2 regions of the Geobacillus sp. CX412 genome follow, and region 2 is predicted to be linked to the other one. Evidence: a T-box and tRNA genes for the amino acid it is inferred to sense, from the RefSeq annotation. Region 2 holds a T-box; the other holds one or more tRNA genes.

Region 1 (10,501 bases), 1.5 Mb from region 2:
CACGGCCCAGACTCCTACGGGAGGCAGCAGTAGGGAATCTTCCGCAATGGACGAAAGTCTGACGGAGCGACGCCGCGTGAGCGAAGAAGGTCTTCGGATCGTAAAGCTCTGTTGTTAGGGAAGAAGAAGTACCGTTCGAATAGGGCGGTACGGTGACGGTACCTAACGAGAAAGCCCCGGCTAACTACGTGCCAGCAGCCGCGGTAATACGTAGGGGGCGAGCGTTGTCCGGAATTATTGGGCGTAAAGCGCGCGCAGGCGGTCCCTTAAGTCTGATGTGAAAGCCCACGGCTCAACCGTGGAGGGTCATTGGAAACTGGGGGACTTGAGTGCAGAAGAGGAGAGCGGAATTCCACGTGTAGCGGTGAAATGCGTAGAGATGTGGAGGAACACCAGTGGCGAAGGCGGCTCTCTGGTCTGTAACTGACGCTGAGGCGCGAAAGCGTGGGGAGCAAACAGGATTAGATACCCTGGTAGTCCACGCCGTAAACGATGAGTGCTAAGTGTTAGAGGGGTTTTCCCTTTAGTGCTGTAGCTAACGCGTTAAGCACTCCGCCTGGGGAGTACGGCCGCAAGGCTGAAACTCAAAGGAATTGACGGGGGCCCGCACAAGCGGTGGAGCATGTGGTTTAATTCGAAGCAACGCGAAGAACCTTACCAGGTCTTGACATCCCCTGACAACCCTGGAGACAGGGCGTTCCCCCTTCGGGGGGACAGGGTGACAGGTGGTGCATGGTTGTCGTCAGCTCGTGTCGTGAGATGTTGGGTTAAGTCCCGCAACGAGCGCAACCCTCGCCCCTAGTTGCCAGCATTCAGTTGGGCACTCTAGGGGGACTGCCGGTGACAAACCGGAGGAAGGTGGGGATGACGTCAAATCATCATGCCCCTTATGACCTGGGCTACACACGTGCTACAATGGGCGGTACAAAGGGCTGCGAACCCGCGAGGGGGAGCGAATCCCAAAAAGCCGCTCTCAGTTCGGATTGCAGGCTGCAACTCGCCTGCATGAAGCCGGAATCGCTAGTAATCGCGGATCAGCATGCCGCGGTGAATACGTTCCCGGGCCTTGTACACACCGCCCGTCACACCACGAGAGCTTGCAACACCCGAAGTCGGTGAGGTAACCCGTAAGGGAGCCAGCCGCCGAAGGTGGGGCAAGTGATTGGGGTGAAGTCGTAACAAGGTAGCCGTACCGGAAGGTGCGGCTGGATCACCTCCTTTCTAAGGACTGTATGTGTGTGAAATAAGGTGGGCGCTTCGGGTTTGTTCAGTTTTGAGGGAACATTACCCATTCCTTCAAACGTTTTGTGTCTGCGTCTGCTAGTGAATTCGAGGAAGCAGGATTCCTCGACACAAGGTAGCAGAGAAGTTGATTCAAGGCAGTAGCCTTGTTCAGTTTTGAGGGAACATGTTTAATGTTCTTTCAAAACAGAGGCTTTGTGTCAGAAGCAGTCTTGTGCCTGCGTCTACAAGCAGGTTCGAGGGAGTTAGGTTCCTCGGCACAAAGCTGCAGAGAAGCGAACTCAAAGTAGTAGCTTCGTTCCTTGAAAACTAGATAACCGGAAGGAAAAGCGGAGGCGCCGCGGTTAGCTCTCGAAGCCAAATGTTCTTCACCCGCAGAAGTGCTTGCACTTCGAGGGGGAAGGTTATTTGGCACAAGAGAGCTAGGCGCCGAAGCTAGACAGTGGAAGAAGCCGAGAAGCGAAGGCGGCAAGCATGAAGCTGTTTTCGCATGGTTAAGTTAGAAAGGGCGCACGGTGGATGCCTTGGCACTAGGAGCCGATGAAGGACGGGGCAAACGCCGAAACGCTTCGGGGAGCTGTAAGCAAGCGTTGATCCGGAGATGTCCGAATGGGGAAACCCACTGTCCGTAATGGGGCAGTATCCATACCTGAATCCATAGGGTATGGAGGGCACACCCGGGGAACTGAAACATCTAAGTACCCGGAGGAGAAGAAAGCAACCGCGATTCCCTGAGTAGCGGCGAGCGAAACGGGAACAGCCCAAACCAAGAGGCTTGCCTCTTGGGGTTGTAGGACCACTCATGATGGGAGTTACAAAGGAACGGGGTAGACGAAGCGGTCTGGAAAGGCCCGCCAGAGAAGGTGACAGCCCTGTAGTCGAAACTTCGTTCCCTCCCGAGTGGATCCTGAGTACGGCGGGACACGGGGAATCCCGTCGGAAGCAGGGAGGACCATCTCCCAAGGCTAAATACTCCCTAGTGACCGATAGTGAACCAGTACCGTGAGGGAAAGGTGAAAAGCACCCCGGAAGGGGAGTGAAAGAGAACCTGAAACCGTGTGCCTACAAGTAGTCAGAGCCCGTTTATGGGTGATGGCGTGCCTTTTGTAGAATGAACCGGCGAGTTACGATGACGTGCGAGGTTAAGTCGAAGAGACGGAGCCGCAGCGAAAGCGAGTCTGAATAGGGCGTTTAGTACGTCGACCCGAAACCAGGTGATCTACCCATGTCCAGGGTGAAGGTAGGGTAACACCTACTGGAGGCCCGAACCCACGTACGTTGAAAAGTGCGGGGATGAGGTGTGGGTAGGGGTGAAATGCCAATCGAACCTGGAGATAGCTGGTTCTCCCCGAAATAGCTTTAGGGCTAGCCTCAAGGGAAGAGTCTTGGAGGTAGAGCACTGATTGAGCTAGGGGCCCTCATCGGGTTACCGAACTCAGTCAAACTCCGAATGCCAACGACTTATCCTTGGGAGTCAGACTACGAGTGATAAGATCCGTGGTCGAGAGGGAAACAGCCCAGACCACCAGCTAAGGTCCCAAAGTGCACGTTAAGTGGAAAAGGATGTGGAGTTGCCCAGACAACCAGGATGTTGGCTTAGAAGCAGCCATCATTTAAAGAGTGCGTAATAGCTCACTGGTCGAGTGACTCTGCGCCGAAAATGTACCGGGGCTAAACGTGCCACCGAAGCTGTGGGATGACCGTTGGTCATCGGTAGGGGAGCAGCGCGCCGAAGCGGGACCGGAAGGACTCGTGGAGCGCTTAGAAGTGAGAATGCCGGTGTGAGTAGCGAAAACAGAGGTGAGAATCCTCTGCACCGAAAGCCTAAGGTTTCCTGAGGAAGGTTCGTCCGCTCAGGGTTAGTCGGGACCTAAGCCGAGGCCGAAAGGCGTAGGTGATGGGCAACAGGTTGAGATTCCTGTACCACCTCCTCACCGTTTGAGCAATGGGGGGACGCAGGAAGGTAGGGCGAGCAGGCTGCTGGAATAGCCTGTCCAAGCGGTTAGGCTGCCAGATAGGCAAATCCGTCTGGCGTAAAGGCTGAGCCGTGATGGCGAAGGGACCATCGGTCCCGAAGTCCCCGATCCTACACTGCCAAGAAAAGCCTCTAGCGAGGTGAGAGGTGCCCGTACCGCAAACCGACACAGGTAGGCGAGGAGAGAATCCTAAGGTGCGCGGGAGAACTCTCGTTAAGGAACTCGGCAAAATGACCCCGTAACTTCGGGAGAAGGGGTGCTCTCTTGGGTGATGAGCCCGAGAGAGCCGCAGTGAAAAGGCCCAAGCGACTGTTTACCAAAAACACAGGTCTCTGCGAAGCCGAAGGGCGAAGTATAGGGGCTGACACCTGCCCGGTGCTGGAAGGTTAAGGGGAGCGCTTAAGCCGCAAGGCTGAAGGTGCGAACCGAAGCCCCAGTAAACGGCGGCCGTAACTATAACGGTCCTAAGGTAGCGAAATTCCTTGTCGGGTAAGTTCCGACCCGCACGAAAGGTGTAACGACTTGGGCACTGTCTCAACGAGAGACCCGGTGAAATCATACTACCTGTGAAGATGCAGGTTACCCGCGACAGGACGGAAAGACCCGTGGAGCTTTACTGCAGCCTGATATGGAATTTTGGTATCGCTTGTACAGGATAGGTGGGAGCCTGAGAAGCCGGAGCGCCAGCTTCGGTGGAGGCGCCGGTGGGATACCACCCTGGCGGTATTGAAATTCTAACCCGCACCCCTTATCGGGGTGGGAGACAGTGTCAGGTGGGCAGTTTGACTGGGGCGGTCGCCTCCCAAAAGGTAACGGAGGCGCCCAAAGGTTCCCTCAGAATGGTTGGAAATCATTCGTAGAGTGCAAAGGCACAAGGGAGCTTGACTGCGAGACGGACAGGTCGAGCAGGGACGAAAGTCGGGCTTAGTGATCCGGTGGTTCCGTATGGAAGGGCCATCGCTCAACGGATAAAAGCTACCCCGGGGATAACAGGCTGATCTCCCCCAAGAGTCCACATCGACGGGGAGGTTTGGCACCTCGATGTCGGCTCATCGCATCCTGGGGCTGTAGTCGGTCCCAAGGGTTGGGCTGTTCGCCCATTAAAGCGGTACGCGAGCTGGGTTCAGAACGTCGTGAGACAGTTCGGTCCCTATCCGTCGCGGGCGCAGGAAATTTGAGAGGAGCTGTCCTTAGTACGAGAGGACCGGGATGGACGCACCGCTGGTGTACCAGTTGTCCCGCCAGGGGCACCGCTGGGTAGCTATGTGCGGAAGGGATAAGCGCTGAAAGCATCTAAGCGTGAAGCCCCCCTCAAGATGAGATTTCCCATCGCGTCAAGCGAGTAAGATCCCTCGAAGATGACGAGGTCGATAGGTCCGAGGTGGAAGCGTGGCGACACGTGGAGCTGACGGATACTAATCGATCGAGGACTTAACCAAGCGGAAAAGCGGAGGCGAGCGCTTAGCGCCAAAAGGAAAATGTTCTTCCGACGAGACATGCTTGCATGTCGACGGAGGAAGGTTATTTTCCGCAAGGCGCTGTGAGCCGGAGCTGGACAAAGCGAAAAGTGGAGGACGCTAGGAGCTAGACAACGGAAAAGCGTAGGCCGCCTACGCAAAACGGCTTCTTCCAAACAGACGGTTATCTAGTTTTGAGGGAATGAACATATATAAAATAGAAGTAATTTAGTGATAAAACGCCGTTTTGCCAAGATAGGAATCATGAATTTTAAGTTTCGTCTTTCGCTTCATAAAGTAATGTGCGCTCGTAGCTCAACTGGATAGAGCGTCTGACTACGGATCAGAAGGTTAGGGGTTCGAGTCCTCTCGAGCGCGCCATTTCGGGAAGTAGCTCAGCTTGGTAGAGCACATGGTTTGGGACCATGGGGTCGCAGGTTCGAATCCTGTCTTCCCGACCATGAGAAGAGTTTACATACATATACATAACTTTTATACATAATGTATATTAGAGTAAATACAAAAACTCTTGGCTTTAGTCATGTAGAGTTTTAAATTCCATTAGAACGGCAAGTTAAGTATTTCAGTTTATTTGGGATAGATAGGGAAGTGGATAGACTTGGAGGAGTGTAAATCCGCTCCCTTTGGATTTAGCGGTTTGAATGATATGATATAGGGGCATAGTTTAATGGTAGAACAGAGGTCTCCAAAACCTCCGGTGTGGGTTCGATTCCTACTGCCCCTGTATAAACCTTAAAATGAAGTTTAGCAAGCGATGAAATGATGATACATTGGGCTATAGCCAAGTGGTAAGGCAACGGACTTTGACTCCGTGATGCGCTGGTTCGAATCCAGCTAGCCCAGCCAATTGCGGAAGTAGTTCAGTGGTAGAACACCACCTTGCCAAGGTGGGGGTCGCGGGTTCGAGTCCCGTCTTCCGCTTTTCTTGGCGGCATAGCCAAGTGGTAAGGCAGAGGTCTGCAAAACCTTCATCCCCGGTTCGAATCCGGGTGCCGCCTCCAATTGTGCGGGTGTAGTTTAGTGGTAAAACTTCAGCTTCCCAAGCTGACGTCGTGGGTTCGATTCCCATCACCCGCTTTTTTTTCTTACTTCTAGTTGTCGCAATATCATTAAAAACTGTTAGAACATTGCCTCGATGCATCTGGCTTCCCTTGAGCCAGCTCGTAGAGGAAGAGGCAGCGAAGCTAAAGAGTGTATAACACCATGTCCCAGTAGCTCAGCCGGATAGAGCAACGAGCATTACATCTATGAATCCACTGCGAGTTGTCTCGACGCATCCCGCTTCCTTGAGTTAGCTAGTAGAGGAAGAGACAGCCAGCTAAAAATATAAGTATAATAACACTATGTCCCAGTAGCTCAGCTGGATAGAGCAACGAGCGATGCATCATTGAATCCGCTCCGAGTTGCCTCGACGCATCCAGCATCTTTGAATCAGCTGGTAGAGGAAGAGGCAGCTGTTGAAAAATAGGAGTGTAAATAATACTATGTCCCAGTAGCTCAGCTGGATAGAGCAGCGGCCTTCTAAGCCGTCGGTCGGGAGTTCGAATCTCTCCTGGGACGCTATGCAAAAAGCCAGCCGTTAAGGCTGGCTTTTTGTTGTAATTGCAAGCGATAAAGTGATAAGAAGACAACCCGGATAGTGGGGGCAATGAAAAAGCGGTCAATAGCCGCTTCTTTTTTTATCTTTTTTACCAAGAAGCCCCCACTTCTAAGCGAAGCATAGGCAATGAAATGATGATGTAATGCCGGATGAGCGCACCGCTTACTTTGGAGACGATGGTGAATATACAGCGCTGTTTATGTATGTGGCTGATAAACCGCGTGATTTGTCAGCCGACACCTTATATGCGGCGAAATTTATGCAAACAAGCGCAGAAAACGGCGGGGCCGGCAAGTTAGAATGGATTAAACTTGGATATGCTGCGGATAAAGAAATTAAACGCATGATTGATAAAGGCATTAAATTTTTCATAGAAGCGAATATTAGGGATAAACAATTAGTTCACGTAACAGTTCTAGGAAAGAAAGATCCACTAATCCTTCCAGTGAAAGAAGTACTTTGATCATGTCGATGGCGCCTGCAGATAACCTAACTCCAAACGGGTTGTATCTCAAATAAGCGTCCATCGAATATTTATCCAATTCTTTTGTGAGCTGACAAAAAGATGGCTTACTGTCATCTTATTCAGCAGGAAAGTGCAGTTATGCAAAAATGGAGCAGCATATATCCTGCTTCTTTTAGTTCTAGTGCAAGAAATCTATAAAATCAGGACATACTGATACTACTAAAATAGTATTGATGATGGAAAAACAGGTGTCAGTATTCTCAGGAGGATTATGCAGCTTTTTACATTTCAATCCAATTAATAACATAATTTAGCTGAAATTTTACACCATGATAAAAATCTGTATTGTAAATGAAAACAATTTGAAACTTTATTGCAAAAGTAAGTTTGCTAGAATATCTAAGGATAGAAACAGGAAAGTTTTAATAACTATATAATACGGTATGTAAAATATATAGGTCGGGGGGTAAACATGACGTTAGAGAATCAACTGATCAAAAAAACATTTTATGAAACATTGATGGAAGCGAATGAGAAAAATCCTGTCCGTGTGCTCGGAGAAGCTTTTCTTGCCGGGCATAAAGATCAGACAGCTGACATCTCCACCATCCGTTTTGCCCAGGGAGAAGTATATTTTCATCACAAAGATTATGAAGCAGCTATTTTCAAATGGGAAAACGTTCATAATGATTTAGAACCGTGGGCGAAGAAAAATATAGCGGATTGTTACCATGAAATCGGGCAATTATCAACAGCTGAAGAGATTTATAAATCCATTAATACGGAAAGCAGTGTCTTGCAATCGGAAGTTGCACTGCAATTATTTTCGCTTTATATAGACCAAGGCAAGCTTGAAAAAGCTGACCAAGTGATTAAAAAAGCGGTATCCTTTAATCCGGACTACCCGAATGTGACTGACATTGCTCGCGCCTTTTTCGAAAAACATAAGGATTGGAAGAGCGCAATTGAACTGGCAGTAAATGAAGCGGTCCGAACAGAATCAGATCATTGGTTTGATATTTTAAAAACATACGCAGAGCAAGGACTAACAAAAATCTTTGAACCGCATTATTTTTCCAAATGCTTAGCCGTGCTATACAGGGTGGATCAGACAAGATTTGAGCAGATCGTTCAGGCATTATGGAATAGCTATAAAAACGAGCGTTCCTATTTTTCATGGCTGAAGGAATTTAACCACCTTTTCTTCAATCTGGATGCAAGCCGGGAGCAGTCTTGGAAAGAACTGTCAGAACTTTATCAGGAAACTTATTTTGAATTGATCGATGGAAAGTATTTAATTAAAGAACTGGATGAGATTATTCCGAACATCTTAACGAACTGGCTCAAAATAGCCGATGATTCTCATGCTTTATTTGCTTCTGCAGCGGTACTGGCATGGAGCGAGAAATTTCCATCCAGCATTAGTTCAGAGGTGGTCAATGCTGCCGAAAATCTTATTTTCCATTCCCGCAATGAGACAGATGGTTTGGAATACAGCCTTACATTATTCGATTCCATCGTAAAATGGGCGGAAGCGCAGCATGTTGATCCAGGTCACCGTTTCAGATGGATCATCCGAGAACTGGTTGATTTTGAAGCACATCATTTAGTTGTTGCTGGAACTTCCGGAAATGGGAAGTCTGCTTTTATCAATTCGGTCCTCGGAGAAAATATCCAAACTGCTCCGACATCTTCCGCTATTGTATTTAAGGGGGATGATGAGACGGAGATTAGAAAAATATCCGATGAAGAATTAACCACATTTTCAAGTTTCCATGAATTCCAGGAGGCAGTAGATAGACGGCTGAATAAGGATTTTGACAATACGATTGTGGAGTTTTCTCTTCCATCGCCAATTTTGCAGGAAAACAGGCTAGTTCTTATGGATACGCCAGGATTTAGCGACCGTAATGATATGGAAGAAGCGCTAAAATATCTGCATTTTGCCGACAGTTTATTATTTGTGCTTGATGCGAACGATCCTTTTACCGAACAAGAACAAGAGATCCTAATGCTGATTCGGGAATATGCCCCTAATCTTTCAATTCATTTTCTGCTCAATAAAATCGATGAAATTTATGATGAACAAGAAGCCGCCGAAATTATTGAAGACACTCGTTCGAGAGTTCGGGCATATGTTCCGCAGGCTCGGGTGTTTGCCTATTCATCACGTTTAAGAAGCAGAAAACAACAAAATGATCTAGCCGAGTTCTTGAGAAATTTGAGCCGACCAATTGCGGAAGACGATCGAATTGAAAAAATATTAATCTTTATTCGTCAATTAATCAATCATTTATTGGATAAACGGGCAGAAATGGAAAACAGCCTGGCTGATTCGATTAAATGGAATGAAGAGATGGTCGCAAAGCTAGGTGGTGCAATCCATCAATTAACGGATTTGAAAGAAGAAAAAGCGCGAATTATCAAGAGAACGTTCCATAAAGTCTTGAGGAAATCAGATCGGATCTATCGGAAAATATTCCGAAAATTTTACGAGAAAGTTCTGATCTGATTCGAGAAGACAGTGATTTCCGTAAAATTCATCTTGAACTAAATGATGAGATGAACCGGAGAGTACATGCTTATGTAAATGATAAGGTCTTGCCTAAGCTTTATCATTCTCTTCAGGAATGGATTTTAACGGCAAATGATGAACTTCATCACTGTCAATCTTTCCTGGATGAAATATGCGATGGGTTTAATGCGATGTATGGGGAAGAGCGGCTTAAGCTGAATTGCGACTTTAAAGTGCTTGATGACTGGCGCCGGGATGCAGACCGGATGACGAGCAGCGCGCAAATTGAGAAGGTGAATATTTTTCTCCGCCGCACACCGTATCAAATTTTATTGAAAGGTGCCGGCAAGCTGTTTGGAGCATTCCAGCAAAACAATGCGATGTTATATAACAAATACAAGCAGTTTGTTGAAAATCAGGATTATTTAGACGTTACCGATATTGACAGCTTCTGAAATTCGATTGTTTGAGAAGCATGAACGAGATATTGATCTTCTCCGAAACCGTTTGACGTATTGTATTAGAGAAAGAAAGAACATAAAGAAGCTGAAAAACGATGAATAATTAATTCGAATACTATACTATCCACGAAAACCAGTACATTAGAAAAACGTTATTGAAACAAAACTGAGGTAGAGATGAAACTTAGAAGAAAAAAGAAGATTCAATGAAAAAGAAGAGAGCTGGAGGGGAAAAATGAGATCGAATCCGGGAAACGCCTATACCCGACTGGATCCGCCTACATTAAGTTTGACGAAGTGAAACTCCTCTGACCAATACAAAGTGTAATTTAGCCGATTTACTGGTTCACGGACACAAAAGGAGTTCTTCAAATAGTATAAGAAATCAGTAAGAATATTTAACGAAAAAACTCAAGTCCATAGTGTGGCCGATTTTTGCGAATTGGGAAATACAAACATACCAAAATTTATATGGAATTTGAAGATCAGAAGTCCGGATGTTATGCTGAATAAAATCAACCATACTTCGCTCATACTATCGATCCAGTGAAAAACGAAGAAACGAATTAAACTGTTCCATACATCCTTTGTGTGAAGCTTGCTTCATGGTTGGATAACGGTGCTTTAATTCAAAAAGGAGTAAAGTTGTTCAACTAACAGGGCAAGTCAGGTGAAAAAGGGGCTATTTTCCTGTGACACATTAGGATATTAACCATAATCAAAACAACAATTTGCAAGCGTCATAATGGGCAAGAATCTATAC
Region 2 (10,501 bases):
CCACATCAAGCGAATATTCGCATTGTCGAGGCGGCAAGGCAGCGTCTTGAACTGCCGGAGGAGAAAATGTCAACAACTATTCGAAAATATGGAAACACTTCAGCGGCTTCCATTCCGATTTCTATTGTCGAAGAATTAGAAGCAGGTAAAATCAAAGATGATGATCTCATAATTATGGTTGGATTTGGCGGCGGATTAACGTGGGGTGCAATCGCTTTACGTTGGGGCCGCTAGCAGCTCAATACGGATAAAAAGGAGAGACGGAAGCGATGGAAAAAAGACGAGTCGTTGTTACAGGTCTTGGTGCAGTAACACCGCTTGGAAACGATGTGGAAACAACATGGAAAAACATTATTGCCGGCAAGTCGGGAATAGGGATGCTTACTCGTGTCAATCCAGATGAATTCCCGGCAAAAGTAGCAGCAGAAGTGAAAGATTTCAATCCGGAAGACTTTATGGATCGACGTGAAGCACGTAAAATGGATCGTTTTACGCAATATGCTGTCGCTGCCTCGTTGATGGCGGTAAAAGATGCAAAATTAGAAATTACAGAAGAAAATGCGGCAAGAGTCGGCGTTTGGATCGGATCTGGCATCGGCGGAATGGAAACGTTTGAACAGCAGTTTGAAATTTTCCAACAACGCGGCTACCGTCGCGTAAGCCCGTTTTTTGTGCCGATGATGATTCCGGATATGGCAGCAGGGCAAGTATCTATTATTCTAGGTGCAAAAGGAATCAATTCTTGTACGGTCACTGCTTGTGCAACAGGGACAAATTCCATTGGTGATGCGTTTAAGGTCATTCAACGCGGCGATGCCGATGTAATGATTACTGGCGGTACAGAAGCGCCGATTACGAAAATGGCGTTAGCCGGATTTTGTGCAAATACGGCATTATCTACGAACCCAGACCCAAGAACGGCAAGCCGTCCGTTTGATAAAAATCGGGATGGCTTTGTCATGGGTGAAGGCGCCGGCATTCTCGTATTAGAAGAGCTAGAGCATGCGTTGCGCCGCGGCGCGCCGATTTATGCAGAAATTGTCGGCTATGGTGCGACAGGGGATGCATATCATATCACTGCGCCAGCCCCAGGAGGGGAAGGCGGTGTTCGCGCGATGCGCCAAGCGTTGGCAGATGCGGGAATGCAGCCGGAAGATATTGACTATATTAATGCCCATGGCACAAGTACGGAATACAATGACAAATATGAAACGATGGCGATTAAAGAAGTGTTTGGCGACCATGCGTACAAACTGGCGGTCAGCTCGACAAAATCGATGACCGGTCATTTGTTAGGAGCGGCTGGAGCAGTAGAAGCGATATTTTCCGTATTAGCGATTAAAGATGGAATGATTCCGCCGACGATGAACTATGAAACTCCTGATCCGGAATGCGATTTGGACTATGTGCCAAATGAGGCAAGAAAGCAAGAAGTAAACGCAGTGTTAAGCAATTCTCTTGGATTTGGCGGACATAATGCAACGTTGATTTTCAAAAATATACAAAATAATGGAAAACGGCTATCTCGATAGAAGAGAGATAGCCGTTTTTCACGAGAACATCCGCCGGAAGCCCACTGCTTTAGCTGTGGAGGAAGGCGGGGTTTATATTTTCAGTATATATTGAATTTTTCGTTCAATATAAGTACACTGGATTTAGAAAGGTAGGTGAATCAAGAATGCTCTGCACTCTCAAGATTAAATTAATGCCAACTCTTGAACAGTTTCATGCGCTGCTGGAAACAATGAAACGGTTTAACCAAGCATGCAACTATATTAGCGAGATTGCTTTTCGCTCCAGAACCTTTTCCAAAACGAAAATCCAGCGGCTTTGCTACTATGACGTCAGGGAAAAATTTGGCCTCTCTGCCCAAATGACCGTTCGTGCCATCGGCAAAGTGTCGGAAAGCTATCGTTTGGATAAAAAAACCTTGCATAACTTTAAAGAAACCGGTGCCATCGTGTATGATGAAAGAATCCTGTCCTTTAAAGGGTTAGAGTATGCTTCCATCCTTACCTTGCAAGGAAGAATGGAAATCCCTATGGTCATTAGCCGCTACCATCAAGGTTTGCTGTGCGGCAACCGTGTTCGGGGTCAAGCCGATTTAGTCCTTCAAAACGGTATTTTTTATTTACTGCTCGTGGTGGACGTTCCCGAAGGCCAGCCCAATTCCGAAAACGGATTTATCGGTGTGGATCTTGGCATCATTAATATCGCCGTCGATAGCACCGGTGAGGTATTTTCCGGCTCGAAGGTCAACGGGCTGCGCCGCCGCCATGCGAAACTTCGCGCCAAACTCCAAAAGAAAGGCACCAAGTCAGCGAAACGCCTGCTTAAGAAGCGTTCCAAGAAGGAAAAACTATTTGCCCGTGATGTGAACCACTGCATTAGCAAGAAGATTGTTGAAAAGGCAAAGGCACTCGGATGCGGCATTTCCCTTGAAGATTTAAAGGGCATCCGCCAACGCACCGAGAAAACGGTTAAAAAGCAACAGCGTCGTCAACACTCTTCTTGGTCTTTTTATCAGTTGAGAAAGTTTATTGAGTATAAAGCGGCGATCGCTGGCGTGCCGGTGGTATTGGTTCATCCAAAAAATACTTCCCGCACCTGTCCGGTTTGCGGACATGTGGCCAAAGAAAACAGACCGTCAAGGGATCAGTTTTGTTGTCGAGCTTGTGGGTACGCTGCCCCTGCCGACAACGTGGCTGCGGAAAACATCCGCAGGGCTGCTGTCAACCAGCCGAACGCGGCAGCCAATTAGGCTAGCTGCAAGCCCACGGCTTTAGCCGTTTAGCCGTTGGGTAGTTGACCTCTTTTTCTTTTCCGTCATACGATAGAAAAAACGGAAAAAGAGGTGAAAAAGATGCCTGTTATTCGTACCGACCAATGGCTCAATGAATGGCATGACAATCCTATTCGGCTATGCCAACATCTAACTTCCTACTTTCCAAACGCCAGAGCACGTGATATTTATCTTTATCTCGTGCGTTACGGTATGTATCAACCGTCAAAAAATATCGGAGAAATGATTAAGCAAATGAAACAAAAAAACATATGGGAACGAGTCGAGGCGGTTTACGAGAAGCGAAAAAAGGAATGGAACGGTCCAGATGTGCCTCTTTTTCTTTTTCCAGCAGACACACATAATCGAAAATTGGCTCGTGAGTTTAATAGTAAAGGCGGAGTCGCTTTTCACGATAAATTGCTTATTTTTTTATTACCGCATCATACGGACAAAGAAATCGAGGCATTGATCACACATGAGTATAATCATGTTTGCCGCCTGAAAAAACAAAAAAAGGAAGATGAAGGCGTTACACTTTTAGACGCGATCGTACTAGAAGGACTTGCCGAAAATGCTGTTGGCCGTTATGTTGGCAAGAGTCATCAAGCAAGCTGGACGACCTATTACTCGGATGAACAACTTGATCATTTTTGGAAACGATATGTTTCACCATATCAGTCAATTTTACCACAACATCCGTTATATTCTCGACTTCTCTATGGTCTCGGTTTTTATCCAGCCATGCTTGGTTATGCAGTGGGATATTATATAGTCCGTCGTTGCCTTGAACATGGTGCTCGCTTTTCCAGGTTAATGGGCATCGATTCAGAACAGATGCTGCAGCTTGCCGCGTTAGAGAAAAACGAATAGTCATGATGATCATCGGGTGCTCATATATGTAAAAATAAGATGGACAAGTTAAGAGAAAGAAGAGGGACCCGATGATTCGCATATTTATTTATTTAGTCGGTTTTGGAGTTTCTGTCATTGGCGGGATAACCGTTATTGCTTATTTAAACATTATGACGCCAGAGCGGGGATGGAGCGAATATTTTTCATATATTTGCACAAGAGTAGAATGTTATTTATTACCAATAGGACTTTTACTAATGTGGGGAAGCTTATACTTCCCTTACCGAGAAGAGTAATGGATAAAAAAGGGTAGTATGGAATAAAATTCGCCCCTCTGCCTATACTGATGGACAAATAGGTTTGGAAGTGAGGGGTATCGTATGCTGTATCTGCATGATATTTGGGTCAATTGGTTTGAAGGGGAAGAGAACGGATACAACGTATGCCATTTCCATGAATGGCGGAAAGATGATCAAGTGGAACTGCTCGATCAAGTACCGCTTCTTAAAGTGTCTTCTGCGCTATTCAACTATATTGAAAACAGTTTATCGGAAATCCCAAAGCAGCTTCTTGAAGACGTATATCAAAAAGCATATGTGCGCAAAAATCATGAACGCATTCAGCTTGATTATTGTTTTGTCATTACAGACGGTTATGGCATTCTTGCTGTTGATACGATTGGTTATAACATTCCGATTCGGAAAAGCCGCCTTATTCCGAGACAGGAGCAGCTAGTATACGAAATGGTCGCTGAACATCAAGAAGAACCATATCCGCTGCCTGCTCATGAAAAAGAACATCATATTTTGTCGCCATCCCCTGAATGGATGATGGGACTTACACGAAAGGAACGACAGCTTAAACAACTTTTATTTATGGTGCTTGACCAACTTCATTCGACGAAAAACGTTGCAGAGGTACGCTACTGGTATACGGAATGGGCGCCGCAAAAATATCCTGATATTCAAAAAATGTCGTTTGAAGAAGCATGGCAGCACTTATACGAAGAGACAAAATACGGCTGGTCCGACAAACATGAGCAGCTATGCGAAAAATTAATTAAAGGACAGCCGTTTTTTGAAAAGCTTTGGGAAATGGAACAGGAGCCAAAAGTGAATTAAGAAAAATAAAGTCGCAATGATGAATGATATTTCTGCCAGAGTCAGCATAGGAAAGCTTAATAAGCATATAAAAAAGCAAGCCATCGTTCGGCTTGCTTTTATTATTGTTTTAGCGTCTTCTTCCAAGCCCTATCGCTTGTTCCATTTTTTCAAGCATTTCCGTTGCTACTTTGTTTGCTTTTTCTGCTCCTTGGTCAAGCACTTGGTCAAGCGTGCTGCTTTCCAACAAGTCGTAATATTTTTCTTGGATCGGAGTAAGGGTGTCAATAATTACTTGGGCAAGATCAGCTTTAAATACGCCATATCCTTTTCCAGCATATTCTTGTTCAAGTTCTTCAATCGTTTTATTGGCTAAAATCGAATAAATGTTAAGGAGATTGGAAATTCCCGGTTTATTTTCTTTGTCATATCGGATGACGCCTTCAGAATCGGTTACAGCGCTTTTTATTTTCTTTTCAATCGTTTTGGCATCATCAAGAAGTGTAATAAACGACTTTTTGTTTGGATCCGATTTGCTCATTTTTTTCGTTGGATCCGTAAGTGACATAATGCGTGCACCGATTTTTGGAATGCGCGGTTCTGGAATCGTAAAAATCTCCATACCGTTTGTTAAATCGTTCCGCTAAATCGCGCGTCAATTCAATATGTTGTTTTTGGTCTTCCCCGACAGGTACGATATCGGTTTTATACAAGAGAATATCCGCAGCCATCAATGGAGGATAGGTAAGCAGCCCGGCGCTCACTGCTTCTTTTCCTGCCGATTTATCTTTAAATTGAGTCATTCTTTCTAGTTCACCGATATAAGAAATGCATTGCAGTATCCAACCCGCTTGGGCATGGGCAGGAACTTCCGATTGAATAAACAAAGTAGCTTTATTCGGATCAATGCCGACCGCCAAGTAAAGAGCGGCTAAGCTGCGAATGTTTTTTTGCAGTTCTTCCGGATCTTGCGGAACGGTAATGGCGTGTTGATCGACAATGCAAAAATAGCAGTTGTACTCATGCTGCAATTCCACGAATTGCCGCATTGCTCCGATATAGTTGCCAAGCGTAATGACGCCGCTTGGCTGAATTCCTGAAAAGCTCGTTTTCATAACACCACTCCTTTTTTTATCAATTTAAAAAGGCCCTACCCCCTGAGAGTTAGGGACGATAGGACCGCGTTGCCACCCTAGTTATTGCACATGATGTGCAATCACTTTGCCCATGCTTTTATGCGCATGGCGCCTTGATAACGTAAGGCAGACGTCCAAAGCCTACTAAAGCCAACTGCTCATTCAGCCGGATGCTCGAAAGCCCATTCCATATTGCTAGCCGCTTGTTCGCACCACCCACAAGCTCTCTGAAGGCATCGCAATATGTACTCTTCTTTCTCATCGCATGTTTCATATGATTGATTGCTTTATATTATAAAACAATGCGATAGTTGCTGCAACTTTATCGTATGGCATATCCGGCGGCAATTGTCAAGAGAAGAAGAATAAGACCAGAAAACAATAGTGGATACGTTACAGTAAACTTTTTTGCTTGCACAGGTTGTTCATCAGATAAACCTTGCAATTCCGCTAAATAACGCCCGGCTTTCGATCTGCTTGTATGCAAGCGCCGAAACCCGTACATAACGCCTTTAAAAAATCCGCCTTCATACACAAACAAAAACCCGCCGATAATAAATGGCAAAAGAGCCAGCAAAAATGCAACATTCACGAAAGAAACGAGCGACCACTCCCCTTGTAATAAAACGATGAATAAACTAAGTACTAATATAGATGCTGTAAGCAAACATGTTCGTATTATAATTGATTTCACTTTCTACCTCCTGATCAACACATCTTATCTTCGTCTTTATTCAATCAGAAAACATAAAATTCGTAAATATTATTAGAAAAATTATACAAAAAAAACTTTAGAATGGGACAAATGATATGTAATTATTCATCTTTTTTCGGATTTACAGTCATAATATTATACTGTAAGCGCTTTCTTTAGATTATGAAAATTTTTTATTTACATTTTGTAAAAATAACGTTAAAATTCAAATTAAACGCATTAGATTATAATAATCGATTAAGACAAAAAAGTTAGAAAATTTATATTTAATAAAATAAGGAAATTCTTTTCAAATATATTAATAATTATATAATAGCGTTGTAGGTGAAATCTTCTGAAATATAACATATTCAGAAGATTTTTAATACATTATATATTTTTAAGGGGGGACTTTTAGTGAAGAAGAAACTATCATTGTTTCTTGTGCTTCTCCTGGCTGTAACCACATTTCTAGCGGCCTGTGGAGGCAACAACGACACAGCAAAAGACAAAGGCGGCACTGCAAATAAGCCGGCCGAAAAGAAAGAGCAAGTGTTGAACTTGCTGGATTCTTCGGAAATTCCATCGCTTGATTCCGCGCTTGCGACAGACCAAGTATCGTTCATCGTGTTGAACAACGTGATGGAAGGCCTTTACCGTTTAGGCAAAGATAACAAGCCGGTTCCAGGTGTGGCGGAAAGCTATGAAGTAAGCGAAGATGGCAAAGTTTACACATTCAAACTCCGCAAAGACGCAAAATGGTCGAACGGCGATCCTGTTACGGCGCATGACTTCGTATTTGCGTGGAGAAAAGTATTAGATCCAAAAACAGCTTCCGAATACGCCTACATTATGTATGACATTAAAAACGCAGAAGAAGTTAACCAAGGCAAATTGCCAGTTGACCAGCTTGGCGTAAAAGCGGTAGATGACTATACGCTTCAAGTAGAATTGAAAAACCCAATTCCATACTTCATCAGCTTAACCGTATTTGGATCGTTCATGCCGCAAAACGAAAAATTCGTAAAAGAGCAAGGCGACAAATATGGCTTGGAAGCGAACACGACGCTTTACAACGGTCCGTTCGTATTAAGCGAATGGAAGCATGAACAAGGCTGGACATATAAGAAAAATCCAAACTATTGGGATAAAGACAATGTGAAGCTAGAAACAATCAATGTCAAAATCGTAAAAGATACCGCAACAGCTGTAAACCTTTACGACACGAAAAAAGTGGACCGAGTTGGTCTAACTGCAGAGTTTGTTGATAAATATAAAAACGACAAAAACTTCCATACAGAGCTTGATCCATCTATTTTCTGGCTGCGCATGAACACGAAAAACGAATTGTTGAAAAACGTCAACGCTCGTAAAGCAATCGCGATGGCGATTGACAAACAAGCGCTTGTTGACACGCTTCTTAACAACGGTACAATTCCGGCAAACTATATTGTTCCAAAAGACTTTGTTCAAGGTCCAAACGGAAAAGATTTCCGTGACGAAAACGGCGATTTAGTGAAATACGATGTAGAAGAAGCGAAAAAATTATGGGAACAAGCGAAAAAAGAGCTTGGCAAAGACAAATTTACGATTGAGCTGTTGAACTTTGATGCCGATACCGCGAAGAAAATTGGTGAATACTTGAAAGAACAGCTTGAAAAGAACTTGCCTGGCCTTACAATTAACATTAAACAACAGCCATTTAAACAAAAGCTTGAGCTAGAAAGCAACATGCAATATGACCTATCCTTCTCAGGTTGGGGCCCGGACTATCAAGACCCAATGACATTTATCGATCTTTGGGTGACAGACGGCCCGCACAACCAAACTGGCTGGTCCAACCCAGAGTACGACCAGCTTGTTAAAGATGCGAAAACAACGTTGCTAAACGACTTGCAAGCCCGCTGGGATGCAATGTTAAAAGCGGAAAAACTCTTGTTTGAAGAAATGCCAGTCGCACCGCTTTATCAACGCGGCTCTGCGTATTTGCAACGTGAATACGTAAAAGGTATTGTTTCTCATCCATTTGGCGGAGATTATAGTTATAAATGGGCATATATCGAGTAATAGTTCTGCAGTAATTGTAATTGCGGAGGAGAGTATATGTGAAAAGCATATACTCTCCTTTTGCCTGAAAAGGCGAAAAAGTCGAAAAAAGAAGAAGATTCTAATTATTATGTTGGAGGAGGTGCTCCAATGGCACGATATGTGATCAAACGGATTGTGTATATGGTCATTACGTTATTTATTATCGCGACGGTGACGTTCTTTTTAATGAAATTGCTTCCTGGTTCACCATTGCAAAACCAAGAAAAACTCACGCCAGAGCAGCGGCAAATTATTTTAGAGAAATACGGATTAAACGATCCGGTTCCAGTGCAATATGTCCGCTATTTAGGCAATTTATTAAAAGGGGATTTAGGCGTTTCGTTTCAGTATGATAACCGTCCGGTAACTGAATTGATTGGGGAACGAATCGGTCCATCGGCACAGCTTGGATTTCAAGCAATTGTGTTTGGAACGTTGATTGGGTTAATACTCGGCATTTTCGCCGCGATTCGTCATAATACTTGGGGAGACTATACGGCCACAGTCATTTCCGTATTAGGAATATCCATTCCGTCATTCGTTTTCGCCGGATTGCTTCAATATTATATTGGGGTAAAGATGCAATGGCTCCCGGTAGCGTTTTGGGAAGGGTTTGAATATACAATTATGCCAACGCTTGCACTATCAGTCGGTGTGATCGCAAACATCGCTCGTTTTATGCGGACAGAAATGTTGGAAGTGTTGAGCTCTGATTATATTTTAACCGCAAGAGCGAAAGGAATTAGCAATTCGGCAGTGATTGTGAAGCATGCGATCCGCAACTCGCTCATCCCGATTATTACGATTCTTGGTCCAATGGTCGTTAACTTAATGACGGGAACGCTTGTTATTGAGAAGATTTTCGCAGTTCCTGGATTAGGGGAACAATTCGTTCGTTCGATTGAAATGAACGACTATCCGGTAATTATGGGAACCACATTATTTTATTCTGCTTTACTGATATTCGCGATTTTTATCGTCGACATATTATATGGCATCGTTGATCCACGTATTCGTCTAGCGGGAGGGAAAAAATAATGAATAAACTAAACTATGAAAATATTTCACCAGATCTTTTTCAACCCGCCCCACCTAACGTTGTAGAACAAGAAAAAATCAATCGTCCAAGTTTAACATTTTGGCAAGATGCATGGATACGTTTACGGAAAAATAAAGGCGCGATTGCTGGATTAATTATGATTATTATTTTAACGCTTACAGCAATTATCGCTCCGATGACGAGCAAGCATTCTTATAAGGAGCAAGACTTAAACCGTGCGAAATTACCGCCAAAAGTTCCTGTTTTAGAGCATATTAGCTGGCTCAATCTAGACGGGAAAGATGCAAACGGCGTTGATGTATATAAAGAACGCGGCATTAAAGAATACTATTGGTTCGGAACAGATGATTTAGGCCGCGATTTATGGACAAGAACATGGTATGGAACCCGAATTTCCCTCTACATCGGGTTATTGGCTGCGCTGATCGATTTGTGCATCGGAATTGCGTACGGCGGGATTTCCGGATTTTACGGAGGTCGCGTCGATAACATTATGCAGCGGATTATTGAAATATTATACGGTATTCCGAGCTTAATTGTCGTTATTTTGTTTATTTTAATTTTTGAGCCGGGGATCATTTCGATTACACTGGCTATGGTCATCACTGGCTGGATGACGATGGCACGGATCGTCCGCGGACAAATTTTAAAATTAAAAAACATGGAATATGTGCTTGCGGCCCGTACGCTAGGAGCATCCAACTCCCGGTTAATTTTTAAGCATTTAATCCCGAACGTCGTCGGTCCAATCATTATTACAACGATGTTTACGATTCCAAGCGCGAT

The links. A T-box is a leader RNA that pairs with one kind of tRNA and senses whether it is charged. The one in region 2 lies ahead of trpS (tryptophan--tRNA ligase), so its partner is inferred to be a tRNA-Trp.
Region 1: it encodes a tRNA-Trp, which carries the amino acid that the T-box ahead of trpS (tryptophan--tRNA ligase) is inferred to sense. The anticodon was not compared.

What each region holds. Positions count from the first base shown of each region.
Region 1 covers NZ_CP103461.1:1,204,958-1,215,458, forward strand. Annotated here, with positions in the region: rRNA gene NXM86_RS06330 (16S ribosomal RNA) at 1-1,221, shown strand, start outside; rRNA gene NXM86_RS06335 (23S ribosomal RNA) at 1,735-4,657, shown strand; tRNA gene NXM86_RS06340 (tRNA-Arg) at 4,980-5,056, shown strand; tRNA gene NXM86_RS06345 (tRNA-Pro) at 5,060-5,136, shown strand; tRNA gene NXM86_RS06350 (tRNA-Trp) at 5,350-5,420, shown strand; tRNA gene NXM86_RS06355 (tRNA-Gln) at 5,468-5,542, shown strand; tRNA gene NXM86_RS06360 (tRNA-Gly) at 5,546-5,617, shown strand; tRNA gene NXM86_RS06365 (tRNA-Cys) at 5,624-5,697, shown strand; tRNA gene NXM86_RS06370 (tRNA-Gly) at 5,703-5,773, shown strand; tRNA gene NXM86_RS06375 (tRNA-Arg) at 6,183-6,256, shown strand; gene NXM86_RS06380 (hypothetical protein) at 6,257-6,391, opposite strand; partial or broken gene NXM86_RS06385 (alkaline phosphatase) at 6,436-6,663, shown strand; partial or broken gene NXM86_RS06390 (amine oxidase) at 6,664-6,844, opposite strand; partial or broken gene NXM86_RS06395 (dynamin family protein) at 7,235-9,717, shown strand.
Region 2 covers NZ_CP103461.1:2,688,162-2,698,662, reverse strand. Annotated here, with positions in the region: gene NXM86_RS14125 (beta-ketoacyl-ACP synthase III) at 1-234, shown strand, start outside; gene fabF (beta-ketoacyl-ACP synthase II) at 270-1,532, shown strand; gene NXM86_RS14115 (RNA-guided endonuclease InsQ/TnpB family protein) at 1,679-2,761, shown strand; gene NXM86_RS14110 (DUF2268 domain-containing putative Zn-dependent protease) at 2,864-3,655, shown strand; gene NXM86_RS14105 (YuzI family membrane protein) at 3,727-3,933, shown strand; gene NXM86_RS14100 (YjbA family protein) at 4,018-4,758, shown strand; partial or broken gene trpS (tryptophan--tRNA ligase) at 4,868-5,852, opposite strand; T-box leader at 5,901-6,144, opposite strand; gene NXM86_RS14090 (DUF3899 domain-containing protein) at 6,196-6,567, opposite strand; gene NXM86_RS14085 (peptide ABC transporter substrate-binding protein) at 6,985-8,634, shown strand; gene opp3b (oligopeptide ABC transporter permease) at 8,764-9,693, shown strand; gene opp3C (oligopeptide ABC transporter permease) at 9,693-10,501, shown strand, end outside.